Regions from separate parts of the Staphylococcus sp. GW823-FHT05F06 genome, predicted to be linked through region 1. Evidence: a T-box and tRNA genes for the amino acid it is inferred to sense, from the RefSeq annotation. Region 1 holds a T-box; the other holds one or more tRNA genes.

Region 1 (9,227 bases):
GAGAATATCCAATCTTACTTTTAGATGATGTCTTGAGTGAGCTTGATGATTCACGTCAAACTCATTTGTTAAGTACGATTCAACATAAAGTACAAACATTTGTGACAACAACGTCAGTTGAAGGAATAGATCATGAAATAATGAATAACGCTAAGTTATACCGTATTAGTCAAGGTGAATTACTAAAGTAACGAGAAAGTGATGGTGAATACATTGTCAGATGTAAACAACACAGATAATTATGGTGCTGGACAGATACAAGTTTTAGAAGGTCTCGAAGCGGTTCGTAAAAGACCGGGTATGTATATTGGTTCAACTTCAGAAAGAGGGTTGCACCATTTAGTATGGGAAATTGTTGATAATAGTATTGACGAGGCATTAGCAGGTTATGCTAGTCATATTGAAGTTATAATTGAGAAAGACAATTGGATTAAAGTTACTGACAATGGCCGTGGTATTCCTGTTGATATTCAAGAAAAGATGGGACGCCCTGCTGTCGAAGTTATATTAACTGTACTTCACGCTGGGGGTAAATTTGGAGGTGGCGGATACAAAGTATCTGGCGGTCTTCACGGTGTTGGATCTTCAGTTGTTAATGCACTCTCACAAGATCTTGAAGTTTATGTACATCGTAATGGCACGATTTATCATCAAGCCTATAAACAAGGTGTGCCACAATTTGATCTTAAAGAAATTGGCGATACAGATAAAACAGGTACAGTTATTCGATTCAAAGCCGATAAAGAAATCTTTACAGAAACAACAGTTTATAACTATGAAACACTTCAAAAGCGTATACGTGAGCTTGCTTTCTTAAATAAAGGTATTCAAATTACTTTAAAAGATGAAAGGGAAGAGGAAGTTAGAGAAGACTCATATCATTATGAAGGCGGGATTAAATCCTATGTAGATTTATTAAATGAGAATAAAGAACCTCTTCACGATGAACCTATATATATCCATCAGTCTAAAGACGATATTGAAGTGGAAATTGCACTTCAATATAACAGTGGATATGCAACCAACTTATTAACGTATGCGAATAATATTCATACATACGAGGGTGGTACGCATGAAGATGGCTTTAAACGTGCTTTAACACGCGTTTTAAATAGCTATGGTACGCAAAGTAAGATTATTAAAGAGGATAAAGATAGACTTTCAGGTGAAGATACACGAGAAGGTTTAACAGCAGTCGTATCAATTAAACATGGCGATCCTCAGTTTGAAGGACAAACAAAAACAAAATTAGGAAACTCTGAAGTACGTCAAGTTGTTGATAGATTATTTTCTGAACACTTTGAACGTTTCTTATATGAGAATCCATCTGTAGGACGCATTATTGTTGAAAAGGGTATTATGGCTTCACGCGCACGTGTGGCTGCCAAAAAAGCACGTGAAGTTACGCGTCGTAAATCAGCATTAGACGTTTCAAGCTTACCAGGTAAATTGGCAGATTGTTCTAGTAAGAACCCTGAAGAAAGTGAAATTTTCTTGGTAGAAGGTGACTCTGCCGGGGGGTCTACTAAATCTGGTCGTGATTCAAGAACACAAGCCATTTTACCTTTAAGAGGTAAAATTTTGAATGTGGAAAAAGCACGTTTAGATCGTATCTTAAACAATAACGAAATTCGTCAAATGATTACTGCATTTGGTACGGGTATTGGAGGAGAATTCGATATATCAAAAGCACGTTATCATAAAATCGTAATCATGACTGATGCCGATGTTGATGGTGCACATATACGTACGTTATTACTTACATTCTTCTATCGTTTCATGAGACCTTTAATTGAAGCGGGCTACGTTTATATTGCTCAGCCGCCTTTATATAAACTAACACAAGGAAAACAAAAATATTATGTATTTAACGATAGAGAACTAGACAAGTTGAAACAAGAATTAAACCCGTCACCAAAATGGTCAATTGCACGTTACAAAGGTCTTGGTGAAATGAACGCAGACCAATTATGGGAAACGACTATGAATCCTGAACATCGCTCTATGTTGCAAGTGAGACTTGAAGATGCAATTGATGCAGACCAAACATTTGAAATGTTAATGGGCGATGTAGTAGAAAATCGCAGACAATTTATCGAAGACAATGCAGTTTATGCCAACCTAGATTTCTAGACACTATGAACTGAACTTTTGAAGGAGGATCTCTTGATGGCTGAATTACCTCAATCAAGAATTAATGAACGAAATATAACCAGTGAAATGCGTGAATCATTCTTAGACTATGCTATGAGTGTTATCGTTTCTCGTGCATTACCTGATGTTAGAGACGGATTAAAGCCAGTACATCGTCGTATTCTTTATGGTTTAAATGAACAAGGTATGACGCCCGATAAACCTTATAAGAAATCTGCACGTATAGTCGGGGATGTCATGGGTAAATATCACCCTCATGGTGATTCTTCAATTTATGAAGCAATGGTAAGAATGGCCCAAGACTTTAGTTATCGTTATCCACTTGTAGATGGTCAAGGTAACTTTGGCTCTATGGATGGTGACGGGGCAGCCGCAATGCGTTATACCGAAGCACGTATGACTAAAATAACATTAGAACTTTTACGTGATATCAACAAAGACACAATTGATTTTATTGACAACTATGATGGTAATGAAAGAGAGCCGTCAGTCTTACCTGCACGTTTCCCTAACTTACTAGTAAATGGTGCGGCAGGAATTGCCGTAGGTATGGCTACAAATATTCCTCCCCACAATTTAACTGAAGTTATTGATGGTGTGCTCAGTTTAAGTAAGAATCCAGACATCACAATTAATGAGCTGATGGAAGACATCCAAGGTCCTGATTTTCCTACAGCCGGTTTAGTACTAGGGAAAAGTGGTATTCGTCGAGCTTATGAAACAGGTCGTGGGTCAATTCAAATGCGTTCTCGTGCTGAAATAGAAGAACGTGGTGGTGGCCGTCAACGTATTGTCGTAACGGAAATACCTTTCCAAGTCAATAAAGCGCGTATGATTGAAAAAATCGCAGAGTTAGTTAGAGATAAGAAAATCGACGGTATTACAGATTTACGTGATGAAACAAGTTTGCGTACAGGTGTAAGAGTAGTTATTGATGTACGTAAAGATGCAAATGCGAGTGTTATTTTAAATAATTTATATAAACAAACTCCATTACAAACATCATTTGGTGTGAATATGATTGCTTTAGTGAATGGTAGACCTAAACTAATCAATTTAAAAGAAGCACTTATCCATTACTTAGAACACCAAAAAACAGTGGTTAGACGACGTACTGAATATAATCTTAAAAAAGCAAGAGACCGTGCCCATATTCTAGAAGGTTTACGAATAGCACTAGATCATATTGATGAAATTATCACAACAATTCGTGAATCGGACACTGATAAAATTGCGATGGCAAGTTTACAAGAGCGTTTTAAACTAACTGAACGTCAAGCTCAAGCAATTTTAGATATGCGTTTAAGACGTTTAACTGGATTAGAAAGAGATAAAATAGAATCTGAGTATAATGAACTTCTAGAATATATTAAAGAGTTAGAAGAGATTTTAGCTGATGAAGAAGTACTATTACAATTAGTTCGTGATGAATTGACTGAAATTAAAGAACGTTTCGGCGATGAACGTCGCACTGAAATTCAATTAGGTGGTCTAGAAGATCTTGAAGATGAAGACTTAATCCCTGAAGAACAAATTGTTATTACATTAAGTCATAATAACTATATTAAACGTTTACCAGTATCTACATATCGTTCTCAAAATCGTGGTGGTCGTGGCATACAAGGTATGAACACGTTGGATGAGGACTTCGTTAGTCAATTGGTAACAATGAGTACACATGATCATGTTCTGTTCTTTACGAATAAAGGTCGTGTATATAAACTCAAAGGTTATGAAGTTCCTGAGTTGTCACGTCAATCCAAAGGCATACCTATTATTAATGCGATTGAACTCGAAAATGACGAAACAATAAGTACGATGATTGCAGTTAAAGACCTTGAAAGTGAAGAAGATTATCTCGTATTCGCGACAAAACAAGGTATCGTTAAACGTTCATCATTAAGTAACTTCTCCCGTATTAACAAAAACGGTAAAATTGCAATTAACTTTAAAGAAGATGATGAATTAATTGCAGTACGTCTAACAACAGGTAATGAAGATATTCTTATTGGAACTGCACATGCATCATTAATTAGATTTTCTGAATCTACATTACGCCCATTAGGCCGTACAGCAGCAGGTGTGAAAGGTATTTCTCTACGTGAAGGGGATACTGTCGTTGGTCTTGATGTTGCAGATTCAGAAAGTGAAGATGAAGTATTAGTAGTTACTGAAAATGGTTACGGTAAACGTACACCTGTTAGCGAATATCGTTTATCAAATCGTGGTGGTAAAGGAATCAAAACTGCGACAATTACCGAGCGTAATGGTAACATCGTTTGTATCACAACTGTAACCGGTGAAGAGGATTTAATGGTTGTAACTAACGCTGGTGTTATTATTCGTCTTGACGTTCATGATATTTCTCAAAATGGACGTGCAGCACAAGGTGTACGCCTTATGAAACTCGGAGATGGTCAATTTGTTTCTACTGTTGCTAAAGTAAACGAAGAAGACGATAATGAGGAAAATGCAGATGAAGCGCAACAATCTACTACTACTGAAACAGCAGATGTAGAAGAGGTAGTGGATGATCAGACACCAGGCAATGCGATTCATACAGAAGGTGATGCAGAAATGGAATCTGTAGAATCTCCTGAAAATGATGATCGTATTGATATCAGACAAGATTTTATGGATAGAGTGAATGAAGATATCGAGAGTGCTTCAGATAATGAAGAAGATAGTGATGAATAATTAAAAAGGGAGTAAGACAGAAACATAGGGTTCGTTGTTCTGCCCGTAACTCTTAATTAAACTATCTGTAGATTTTATGAACAAAAGTTTATATAGGGAAGTCGGACTAGAGTTGTAATGAGGTTATTTTCTAACTCAGTCATCGACGTCCAATACGCTAAAATGCATGAGACATAGCTATGTCTCATGCATTTTTTAATTTCTTGTTTATATTAAATTGATTTGTCCTTTATGACTTCTGTAGCACCATGCATCGAGGATAAATGAATAATCATTTTCATACATTTAGACCCCCTTCAATAGAGAGTGTCTAAAATGTAACTGTCCCTCTCAACAATGTACCTTCTCAATTTACCAGTACTGATAAGCACAGTAATTAATTCTGATATCTGTTAACCTTCAAGTTGTTTCATCACATACGGAATTTCACTTATCAGACGTGAAGGTGGAACAACATACATTGTGTCAGATAATTTTTCACCGATAAAACTATGCATGTAAGTTGCACTTGTAACGGCTTCTTTAAAGTTATCAAATTGGCCTACGAAACTTGTAATCATGCCCGCAAGTGTATCGCCCATACCACCTGTAGCCATAGCAGGTGTGCCAATAGGTAATTTATAGACATCATCATTGCAGAAATAGATTTCCGTACCATGTTGTTTTAATACTACTGTCGCGCCAATACGTTCTACCGCTTCAAGGTTGCGTTCATAAGTTTGTTCTTCAATAGGTATACCGCTCAAACGCTCCCATTCCTTTTGATGTGGTGTGAATATAACACGACATGTAGGAATTTGAGGTTTCAACTTACTGAATATTGTTATAGCATCTCCGTCAACAATTAAATTTTGATGAGGTTGTATATTTTGAAGTAAAAACGTGATGGCATTGTTACCTTTGAAATCTACTCCAAGACCTGGACCGATAAGGATACTATCGGTTGCTTCAATCATTTTTGTAAGCATTTTAGTATCATTAATATCTATAACCATCGCCTCAGGACAACGAGAATGTAGCGCAGCATGATTATTTGGATGTGTTGCTACAGTAATGAGTCCACTTCCACTATAAACGCAAGCGCGTGCAGCAAGCATGATTGCGCCCCCCATATTAGCAGATCCACCGATTAATAAAATTTTACCATAGTCACCTTTATGTGTTTCGTCTTTTCTTATAGGAATATTAACAGAATCTAACGTTTTCATAACGACATAACCTCCCATAACATGTTATTTCTTAAAATGTTGCAAGTCTTATGTTTGCTTTTTATTTCACGAATCTTTTTATTTATTTCAAACAATTGTTTACATGTGATTTTAAATCATCTCTTCTAAATACAATTAAGAATACTATACCTGTATCTGACATTCGTCAATAGTTAAATGAAACTCTTTTTACATCGTCATGTATGATTCATTATTTTAGTAGACCGATAGCATAATGTAGCAGTTTTATTTATTTAATTAAAAATATTAAATGGAAATAGAACGTAAGGTGACATTACAAGCAGTTGATTATAATAATGTTGAAATTCTCTCGCCGCTCATCCGAGAAAAATTGTATGTATATCGTCACAATGTATCTACTATTACACAGAACAAGATATTCAGTTTCAACAAGTTGTAGAAGCGGGACACAAATGATTTAAAAAGTGTTGCATATAAGCACATCTAAATATGACGTAATTGTTGCAAATTTAAAATAACTTGAAATATGATAATGACTTTGCTATATTAAAATTAAGTTAATAAAGTATTGTTCGTAGGACAAGTAGCATAGATAGTTCGATTTCAGAGAGCTTGTGGTAAGTGAGAACAAGTAATCGACATTCATGTGAATCTACCTACTATATGTGAACAATCGGTAATAACCGTTATTTTAGTTAAGCGCAATTTGAGGTAAATGGTTTTAATTTACTTGAAATTGTTAAATAGGGTGGCAACGCGTAGACCACGTCCCTTGTCTGGGATGTGGTCTTTTTTTATTGTTTTATCACACGAAGTCATCCATAAAATTGAATATATTTTATTTGGGAAAGGATGAAGGTTACATGTTAGACATTCGTTTATTTAGAAATGAACCTGAGAAAGTGAAGAGCAAAATTGAATTAAGAGGCGACGATCCTAAAGTTGTCGACCAAGTTTTAGAATTAGATGAACAACGCCGTGAATTAATCAGTAAAACTGAAGAGATGAAGGCGAAAAGAAATAAAGTGAGCGAAGAAATAGCTCAAAAGAAACGTAATAAAGAAGACGCTGATGACGTCATTGCTGAGATGCGTCATTTAGGTGATGAAATTAAAGATATCGATAATCAACTTAATGAAGTAGATACTAAAATTAGAGATATCTTAATTCGTATTCCTAACTTAATTAATGAAGACGTACCTCAAGGTGCTTCTGATGAAGAAAACGTTGAAGTTAAAAAATGGGGTACGCCACGTGATTTTGAATTTGAACCTAAAGCGCATTGGGATTTAGTTGAAGAATTAAAAATGGCTGACTTTGAACGTGCTGCTAAAGTATCTGGTGCTCGTTTCGTATACTTAACTAAAGATGGCGCATTACTTGAACGTGCTTTAATGAACTACATGTTGACAAAACATACAACGCAACATGGTTATACTGAAATGATGACACCACAATTAGTGAATGCTGATACGATGTTTGGAACAGGTCAATTACCTAAATTTGAAGAAGATTTATTTAAAGTTGAAAAAGAAGGCTTATATACGATTCCAACTGCAGAAGTACCTTTAACAAACTTCTATAGAGATGAAATTATTCAACCAGGTGTACTACCTGAATTATTTACAGCTCAAACTGCATGTTTCCGTAGTGAAGCAGGATCAGCTGGTAGAGATACAAGAGGGTTAATTCGTTTACATCAATTTGATAAAGTTGAAATGGTTCGTATTGTACAACCTGAAGATTCTTGGAATGCTTTAGAAGAAATGACACAAAATGCTGAAGCTATTCTTGAAGAATTAGGTTTACCATACCGTCGTGTTATCTTATGTACTGGCGATATTGGTTTCAGTGCTAGTAAAACATATGATCTAGAAGTTTGGTTACCAAGTTACAATGATTATAAAGAAATCAGTTCTTGCTCTAACTGTACTGATTTCCAAGCACGTCGCGCAAATATCAGATTCAAACGTGATGCTGCTTCTAAACCAGAATTAGTACACACATTAAATGGTAGTGGTTTAGCAGTAGGTCGTACATTTGCAGCCATCGTTGAAAACTATCAAAACGAAGATGGTACATTAACAATTCCTGAAGCATTAGTACCATTTATGGGTGGCAAAACTAAAATTGAAAAACCAATCAAATAATCATATAAACTTAACTAGATGATTACAATATTAAAAAGTTATTTAACTGTCGATAAGATTCTATAAACTTATCGACAGTTTTTTAATATATAAAGGCGAAATTGGTATTTTTATATTCAATTAGGGATGGATGTCTAAAATAGTTTAAAATGATTTTCACGATTTAAAATACTGGTATAAAAGCGATTTTATAGATACGGTTGTCTGACGTCACACAAACGAATGTCTAAAAAATAGTGAATATTTATTGTCATAGATTGAGTTATAAAATCATGAAAATAGTACATGAAGTAGCAAGTATTTATCTTTTAGATAACGCCTGTAAAAATATAAAATAGTGGAAATTGATTTTTTAAACGTTATCATTCATATTCAAAATATTTAACTTAGTTTGTCAAACAACGTTTATTTTTATATAACCATAAAATAATATCATAAAGAAGCTATATGAAATTCGAAGTATAATGCCAATGTTTCATATAGCTCCTATTCTAAATATTAAAATTTAATAATTAAATGTATCAATCGTCCTATTCATTTGATGCATAGCCTGAGAGTGGGTAATGATCTGAGTAATCATTGTATTTGTATGTTTTTCCCCAAGATTTCACGGACCATTCTGGTGACTTCACTCTATGTGTATCATTATGCCATGAGCTTGGTTGTGCATGGTCATGATCTAATAAAATATAATCTAAGTGTTGAGGTTCTAATTTAGGATAATTATATTTCGCAATACTATTACTGCTAGTATCCCAACTATATGCATTACCATCGAATTGAGTAGGTAATGAAACATTTAAGTTATTTGCCATTTGTTGATATTCATCTGAATCTTTAATGACATTTAAGTCACCACCGATATAGACGGGTTCATTTTTAGGGATATTCTTGTCTTTGATAAACTGTTTAATTTCACTCATTTGACTCTGTCTAATGTCTTTATCTTTTCCTTTAAAGCATGTTGGATCTTCAGCTTGTAGATGTGTTCCGATAATATGGTGGTATTTGCCATTCTTATTAATTTTAATGTAGG
Region 2 (9,227 bases), 130 kb from region 1:
CAGTAACAGTCACCATACCTCCGCCTGCTGTTCCAGCAACGCGTTCTTCTTTTAATTTCTCTTGTTCTTGAGCCATTTTCTTTTGCATTTTCTGCATTTGTTTCATCATTTGTTGCATATTTCCGCCACCGCGCATAATTTCATTTCCTCCTTAATAGTAAACAATTTCTATAAAAATTTAGCTTTTATTACATTATACATACCAAGATATCGCTTGTCATGTATCAGTCTTCATCAACTAAGTGTACAGTTTCCTCACCAAATAAGTCTTTAGCTTTTTGAGCAATATCTATTTGTTGAGACTGTTGTGTGCTTTGTTTTTCGCTTTGATGTGTTTCATTGGTGTTACGATTTTGTAAGTACTCTGCTCTCACTCTCAGCCATTGGTCAGCCGGCACTCCAACTACTTTGACAGTTTTATTAACTATATTACAAACTACACTTTCAATATTGTTTCTCTTTTCATCATCTTTATTTACTATTTCACAATGAATTTCTTCATCAAATTTAACTAACACATGATCTTCACTAGCTGCTACTGGTTCTGAATTCAGTAGCAAACTTACTAAAGACTTTTTATCATTACTTTTTGCATGATCAATCACTTCTTGCCAATGGTTCTTCAACAATTTGATATCATCTTTGTTTGCTTTGTCTAATACTTTCGCTATTTGTTGCATAGAAAACGTATTTTTAGATCGTTGAATCGTACGTGTTGGTTTCTTAGGTTGTTGACTAACTTTATTAGTTTTGATCCCTTGTTCTTTTAAGGTTTTAAGCTCATTTTCAAGTTGTTCTAAACGTTGTAATAACATCTCATTATCTGGTTCATTAGCTACCGATGCTGTTGCTACATTTTGTACAGTTTGAGGCTGTGTCTTAATCATTTCTGCAAGTTTAACTAGCAACACTTCAAAATGAACACTTTGATTTACACTGAACCTAATGGATACTAGTGTATCATTGATGATATCTATCATCCTGTATAACATATCTAAGTCGAAATGAATAAGTGATTCAAAATGAACGGATTCGTTAGACGTTTTATTCATAATTGTATCTCTAACAAAGTAAATCATATCATTAATGAGTCTGTTGACTTCTTTACCTTCTGAAATAAAATGATGATATCTATTAAATGCGGCTTTAACATCACTTTTTACAATGTCATTAAATAACTCATTTAATGCCGCTTCATCAACACTACCTGTAACATTTAAAGCATCTTGTAAAGTAAGTCGTTCGTCTCCAAACGCTATTGCTTGATCCATAATGCTTAATGCATCTCGCATACCACCTTCTGATGCTTTAGCAATAAATTCTAATGCTGCGTCATCGTAATCCAAAGATTGAGAATTAGCTACATACTTAAGTCTATCTATAATTTGGTCACTGCTAATTGCTTTAAAGTCAAATCGTTGCGCTCTCGAAATAATAGTGGGTGGAATTTTATGTGGTTCTGTTGTTGCCAAGATAAATATAGCATGCGCTGGTGGTTCTTCTAATGTTTTAAGCAAAGCATTGAAAGCACCAGTAGTTAACATATGAACCTCATCAATAATATATACTTTATACTTAGATTCACTAGGTGCGTACTTAACTTTATCTCTAATATTCCTTATTTCATCTACACCGTTATTACTTGCAGCATCAATTTCAATTACATCGTTATTCGTACCTTGTGTGATTCCTTTACAAATCGCACATTCATTACAAGGTTCACCATCGTCACTATTAAGACAATTAATAGCTTTGGCAAAAACCTTTGCAATACTAGTTTTACCCGTACCTCTCGGACCACTAAAAATATATGCATGGGATTGTTTACCTTTTGAAATTGCATTACGCAGCGTTTTAGTTACATGCGTTTGTCCAACCACATCATCAAAACTTTGCGGTCTATACATACGATACAAAGCTTGGTAATCCACCGTAGCACCTCCATTAACAATTACTCATTATTATATCACGCTCTTATATTTTCTTATCAATTAAAATCAATCCAGTACTTCCGGATAATACACCGTCATTCCAGACCATTCATTTTGAACTGGTTTTAGAAATTTTACTAATAATGATTGATGATTTCGTTTTTCTTCTATATGTATATTATATAAATGGGCTGCTTCATAATCAGATTTCTCAAAGTACTGAGGATGATTATTTACAAAAATAGCACAATAGCCTTGTTCTTTAGCACGTTCTTCTACAGCTTTTAACAGGGCTTGACCTAAACCTTGGTTTCGAATAGATTTATCTACTGACAGTGCACCAATGGCTAACGCTATCGCTTTTTTGTTTTTAGACGACAACTTAACCTCTGCTAACACAACGTGACCTATAACTTCATTCAATTCATTCTTAGCTATAACTTCTAATTCATAATTGTAGCTTTCAAGTTTTCTTAGATTTTTAACGCGCGCTCGATCTTGCCAACTGGATTCTGGATTTAGATTATAATTATTTTCTATACTATTTAGTGACGTTTCATAATCGACCTCTGTTAAAGTACTTAAATAAATATGCATGTATCCTCCATTTTAATAAGCCATTCTATATTTCGACGTAAATTTTTTAATTAACTAGGTTTTCATTTTACAACGATATAACTTTAACAAATTATTCGTTATTAATCCATTTAATAAAAATGACTTGAAGTAAAACATCACACTTAACATCAAACATTGAAATGAATATTTAGATAAATAATTATAGTGCTTCGTAGTAACTACTCCAACTTAAGATAGAAATCAATAGCTATTATATTTAGTTTAATTGTAAATAAAAAAATAGCCCTGAATGAAATTTAAATAACTTCACATCGGACTATACATCTAAGTTTCATAACCTAGATCTTTATTATCTATATAAAAATTTGCTTAAATCTAAAGTAAAAAACCATGCACCTTTGTATCGAACGCATATCATAAACGTTACCGAAGTCGACAGCTAAATCTCGGCTACCCTACGGCACATATGAGAATCCACTTAATGCTGCTTCCGTCAGGACCTGACATGGTTCATGGGTTCATATTGCATAGGACCGAAATCTTCAAACACTACGTGCTTCGGGCAGACTTCACAAAAATACGCCCTCAACAAAGGAATTAAGTCTCGCATAAAGCGGATTTCGAGTACAGGGAACCGCTACCTCCCCACCTAGCACGGTAAGAACTATATTACTATAATTCTGCCTCTCTTTGCAAGCGTAAAAATTTAATCTTCTTCACTTAAAAGACAAACACGACAATTTTTTGAACCTCATTAAAATGTAATTATCGTCGTCTTGAAAATTCTTTGAACTTAAATTCTGTGGCTAAATGTTTTGAAATAGTATATTGAAAACATCTGGTAACTTTTAAAAAACAGTACTTCTGACAGTAGCTGTAAAAGGTGTAAAATGATCACCAAAAATTCCGTAGTTAAAAGATGGAAAAGTTTTAAAAGTAATAGACTTACTTGAATAACTTATATCTAATTTCAAATCCTTTTCAATGATTAATTGTCGTTGAAGACATTTCTCCTACGGTCATTAATTCTTTATTTCCAAAAGCATTTAAATTTTCTGCACAATGAGTTACATTGAAAATTTATTCATATATATAAATTACAAATACAACATAAAAGCTAGGACATAATTTCTAGCCTCTTTTTTATTTTAAATATAAACATATAACATGTCACCTTATTTAAACATTATAGACGTAACTAAGAGAGTCACACCAGACAGACAAATTGAAGTTATACAGATCACAATGAATGGTTTAAGTGCTTTTGAAATAACTTCTTTTAAAACGATATTCAATCCTAGAGCAACCATCGCCATTAACATACATAACGTTGTAATAACATTTATAATATTCATAAGTAATGAAGGAATAGGAACAAATGTATTGATACAAGCCATTATAATAAATCCAATTAGAAAGTAAGGAATATCGATTTTTTGTTGTACTTGACTTGAGTGTGACTTATAACGCATATACAAAATCAAGACAATACTTAATGGAATAAGTAAAAACACACGGCCTAATTTTCCAAGTAAAGCAAATGTCATTGCCTCCGACCCGCCAATACCTGCTGCTAAAACGACTTGAGCGATTTCATGTAGACTGATACCTGTCCAAGCACCATAAGTTATAGTAGGTATGTTAAAAATAGCCTCGATAGCTGTATAAATAAGTGCAAATATAGTTCCAACTAGTGCAATAATACCTACACTTATTGCAATGTCTTTTTCTTTAGATTTTAAGATTGGTGCTGTAGCTGCAATAGCTGCAGCTCCACATACTCCTGTACCAATACCAAGTAGTATAGAGATATCTTTATTTCCTTTAATAATTTGATTCAAAAGTAAAGTTAAACTTATTGAAAAGATAATTACGATAATATCAATAAGTAGTAATTTCCAACCTTTACCTAGAATATCTCCCATATTTAATTTTAACCCATATAAGATAATCGCAAATTTTAATAAACGTTTCGATGCAAACGTAATACCTGGGCGAATATGCTCAGGATAACCTATGACTTGGCGGTATATCATCGCAAAAATGATGGCAATAGCTAACGCCCCAATCGTATGTAAAATAGGAAATTTAGCTAATATATAACTGATTATTGCAATCGTAAATGTAAACATATTACCTTTCATAAATGAAGCCTGCGTTATTGATTTCATATGTACTTTCACCTCGATATGAAATCTTAGCACGTTATTGTTATAGCGTTAAATAAATAATAAGTATAGTATATATATCAAAAATGTTATATTAGAATTAAAGGAGAATGATGCATGGATCCGTATAAGGTATTAATTGAAGTAATGAAAACAGAAAGTTTTACTAGAGCAGCAGAAAATTTATATACTTCGCAGCCTTCTGTGAGTCGTGATATTAAACGTTTAGAATTAAAATATAATGTTAAAATATTTGAATTTAAATCTCCATATTTAAAACTAACTAGAGATGGCGAAAAGCTATTACAATACGCATTGCAACGGGAAAGTATTGAACAAGAATTATGGCAAAACTTAACATCGGAATCTGAAATCATCTCAGGCACCTTAACAATTGGAAGCAGTTATACATATGGTGAATATTTATTATCAGAACAGCTTACCAGTCTTATGCAACAATACCCTAAGTTACATATTCATTTACGTGTTAATAATTCAGATTCTGTTATAAATGATATTAAACACAACAGAGTAGATATAGGTATTGTAGAAAAGGAAATTCAAGACAATGCAATAAAATGTAAGGAAATAATGGAAGACGAAATGGTGTATATTTACAAAAAATCGATTCAACCTAGAATGGATATATGTTTCGTTAGAGAAAAAGGGTCTGGAACAAGGTTTTATCAGGAAGTAGGTCTTTCTGAGTTGAAATTAAATCCATATTTGATAGAAATTAACAATATTAAGATTATTAAACAAATGGTAGAGGCTGGAAATGGGTTTGCAATTATTTCAAAATCAGCACTTCATCCAGAAGATTATGAAAAATTAATGATAACAACTTTAAATGTGAAACGTCACTATTACCTTGCTCAACATGTTGATAAATATATAGGTGAAAATATTAGAGCTGTCATTGAAATGATTATGAAGTAGAGTATATAAAAAATCTGAGGCTAGGAATTATGTCCCAGCCTCTTCGGTATCTATTAGTCTTGGAATTTAAATTCTAATGGCGGAGGAAGAGGGATTCGAACCCCCGCGGCCCGTTAAGGCCCTGTCGGTTTTCAAGACCGATCCCTTCAGCCGGACTTGGGTATTCCTCCAATTAACACAATAACAATAATATAATGACTTTAATTAAAAGTCAATATAATTATTCTTGAGTTTACACTAGAACTTCTTTACTTAAGTATTGATCAACAGAATGTGCTACTTCACGACCTTCTTTTATTGCCCAAACAACCAAACTCTGACCTCGTCTTGCATCTCCTGCAGCAAATATTTTAGCGTGATTAGTTTGATAATTTGTATCATTAGCTACAATTTTATTACGCTCGGTGTGTATATCAAACGCATGCGGAACAGTGGTTTCAGTACCAACAAACCCTATAGATAATAAGACTAAATCAGCCGGCCAAAATCGTTCTGGTCCATCTTCCATCACCATGCCATCAGGCGTTTCTTTTAATATTTGTGTATATAAGCCTTTAACATTTCCTAACTCGTCAACATCATAGCGCATTGTTTGTACACCATAGGCTCTTGGTTCTTGACCAAATTTAGCTTCATATTCCTTATGCGCATAATCCATTTTGAAAACAGGCATTGCTAATGGCCAGGAAGTATTACTTTCAAAAGTAATCTCTTCAGGCTGTTTCGTATATTTATTAAATTGAACAATAGATTTACAGTTTTCACGTAATGCTGTCGCTACACAGTCTGCACCAGTATCACCAGCACCTATAATAATTACATTCTTATCTTTAGCAGTAATGCTCAAACTTTCAATCTCACCATTTAGATACTGTGTTTGTTCAGTAAGATAGTCCATTGCAAAATGAATACCAGAGCCCATTCGTCCTTCCAATGGTAAATCTCTCGCATTTTGAGCACCTGTGCATAAAATAATAGCATCATAATTTTCTTCAAGTGTTTCACGGCTCACATCGACGCCAATTTCAACGCCTGTTTTAAATAAAACCCCAGCATCTTTCATAAGTGATACACGTCGACGTATTACGTCTTTATCTAGTTTCATATTTGGTATACCATACATTAGCAAGCCGCCTGGTTCATGCGCCTTTTCATAAACAGTAACTTTATAGCCTTTAAAGTTTAATTCTTCAGCTGCTGTAAGTCCCGCTGGACCACTACCTACGATAGCAACTCGTTGGTCTTTATGATCTTCAGGATATGCGGGATGAACCCACTCATTCTCATATGCTTCATCAATAATTGTACGTTCAATACCTTTAATCGCCACGGATTCTCTATTAATTTTCATAACACATGATTGCTCACATGGTGCAGGACAAACTCTTCCTGTAAATTCAGGAAAATTATTCGTCTCTCTCAATCTTTCGTAAGCAGCTTTAAAATCTTGATGATAGACTAAGTCGTTCCACTCAGGTATATAATTACCAATAGGGCATCCTATTGTTTCTCTTCCATAAGATTGCCCAGTTTGACAAAAAGGTGTTCCACAATCCATACAGCGCGCACCCTGAATCGAAGCATCTTCTTTAGTGAAGCGTTGTTGAAACGCTTCATGATTCGAAAGACGGTCTACCAAAGACAATTCTGATAGCGACTGTTTATCATATTTCATAAATCCTTTAAATTCGCCCATGATAATCCCTCACTTCTTTAATAAATGACTGCTGGCTGTAGCTCTTGTTCAATTGTTTCTCTGTCATCATAAAACGCTGCCAGTGTTGCTTCATCTTCACGTTCCATTTGACGTTTTTTCAAATCAATTTTTTGCATCATTAATTTGTAATCTTTCGGAATAACTTTAATTGCTAACTTTTCAATATTGTCAAATTGGTCAAGTAATTGGCGTGCTTTGTTACTACGTGTATGCTTAAAATGTGCTTCAAGCATGTCTTTGATAAGAGATTTTTCCTCATCAAAACGTATGCTACTGAATTCTAAAGTTTCAAGCGCATTAACCTTTTTAAATTTCTCCACGTCAGAAGGGAAAATATAACTTACGCCCCCGCTCATGCCTTGGCCAAAGTTCTTTCCAACATCTCCTAAGATAATGACATGTCCCCCTGTCATATATTCAAGTCCATGATCACCAATACCTTCTACTACAACATCTGCACCACTATTTCTGATACAGAAACGCTCACCAGCTTTACCATTGATAAACGCTTTACCTCTAGAAGCCCCGTAAAAGTTTACATTTCCTGCTATAATTTCATTTTCACGTTGACTATTTGGAGCATTTACGATGACAGTTCCACCGGACAATCCTTTACCTACGTAGTCATTAGCATCACCGGTATGATGGATTGTTAATCCGCGTGGTGCATATGCAGCTAAGCTTTGACCTGCATGACCTTCAGTGTAAGCAAGTATCGTATCTTCAGGTAATCCTTCTTCTCCATATTGTTTAGCTATCGCACTACCTGTAATTACACCTACATCTCGCTGTTCATTATTAACAACATAATTTCCGGTAAAAGAGTGCCCGTTTTCAATACTATAGCGTGCGTCTGGGTACAGATAATTCAAATCGAATCCTTCATCAAGATGATGGTTTTGTGATATCTCTTTCGTATTAACCCCGTCAAATTGTTCTATTAAACGTTCTATTTGAAGCGAAGCTGCTTTACTATTTGGTTTCAATTGCGTCGAACGTTGAAGAAGATCTGTTCTTCCTACTAACTCTTCTACTGTTTCTAAACCAAGTGAAGCCAAAATTTCACGTAATTCTTCAGCTATAAAATACATAAAGTTAACTACATGCTGTGCCTTACCTCTAAACAAAGCTCTTAAATCTTTGTTTTGTGTTGCAACCCCTACTGGACACGTATCGTTATGACAAACCCTCATCATAATACACCCCAAAACAACAAGTGGTGCTGTTGCGAAACCAAATTCTTCTGCACCAAGCGCACAAGCATAAGCTACATCTTTACCCGTCAGTAACTTACCATCCGTTTCTAATTTTACGCGACTACGCAAATCATTTAATTTAAGTGTTTGATGTGTTTCGGCAAGGCCTATCTCCCATGGCAAACCTGCATGTTGAATACTTGTTTTAGGCGATGCACCTGTACCTCCATCATAACCACTTATAACAATTTTATCGGCGAAAGCTTTAGCTACCCCTGAAGCTATAGTTCCAACGCCAGTTTTTGATACAAGCTTAACTGCAATATCAGCTCTTCTATTTGCATTTTTTAAATCATGAATGAGCTGTGCTAAGTCCTCAATTGAATAAATATCATGGTGTGGTGGTGGTGAAATTAATCCTATACCTGGTGTCGAACCTCTAGTCTCAGCAATCCATGGATATACTTTTGAACCTGGTAGTTGTCCACCTTCCCCTGGTTTAGCGCCTTGTGCGACTTTAATTTGAATTTCTTTTGCATGTTGCAAGTAATCACTCGTCACCCCAAAACGACCTGATGCAACTTGCTTAATCGCACTTATCTTATTACTTCCATCCTTTTGAATTTCGTAACGTGAAGAATCTTCTCCACCTTCTCCACTATTACTTTTACCTCCAATTTGATTCATAGCTTGAGCC

Evidence for each region. The T-box of region 1 lies ahead of serS (serine--tRNA ligase). A T-box ahead of a tRNA ligase gene usually reads a tRNA of that ligase, here a tRNA-Ser.
Region 2: it has a tRNA-Ser gene. The T-box ahead of serS (serine--tRNA ligase) is inferred to sense a tRNA for this amino acid. The anticodon was not compared.

The regions. Positions count from the first base shown of each region.
Region 1 is NZ_JBXAHW010000003.1:43,863-53,089, reverse strand. Features, by position in the region: gene recF (DNA replication/repair protein RecF) at 1-191, shown strand, start outside; gene gyrB (DNA topoisomerase (ATP-hydrolyzing) subunit B) at 202-2,133, shown strand; gene gyrA (DNA gyrase subunit A) at 2,170-4,851, shown strand; gene AC1Q7N_RS02985 (NAD(P)H-hydrate dehydratase) at 5,244-6,059, opposite strand; T-box leader at 6,602-6,817, shown strand; gene serS (serine--tRNA ligase) at 6,905-8,191, shown strand; gene sph (sphingomyelin phosphodiesterase) at 8,722-9,227, opposite strand, start outside.
Region 2 is NZ_JBXAHW010000003.1:172,074-181,300, reverse strand. Features, by position in the region: gene AC1Q7N_RS03635 (YbaB/EbfC family nucleoid-associated protein) at 1-136, opposite strand, end outside; gene dnaX (DNA polymerase III subunit gamma/tau) at 225-1,931, opposite strand; gene AC1Q7N_RS03625 (GNAT family N-acetyltransferase) at 1,998-2,528, opposite strand; RNA gene ffs (signal recognition particle sRNA large type) at 2,899-3,168, opposite strand; partial or broken gene AC1Q7N_RS03615 (trehalose operon repressor) at 3,276-3,496, opposite strand; gene AC1Q7N_RS03610 (YeiH family protein) at 3,686-4,681, opposite strand; gene AC1Q7N_RS03605 (LysR family transcriptional regulator) at 4,796-5,617, shown strand; tRNA gene AC1Q7N_RS03600 (tRNA-Ser) at 5,695-5,787, opposite strand; gene AC1Q7N_RS03595 (glutamate synthase subunit beta) at 5,850-7,313, opposite strand; gene gltB (glutamate synthase large subunit) at 7,331-9,227, opposite strand, start outside.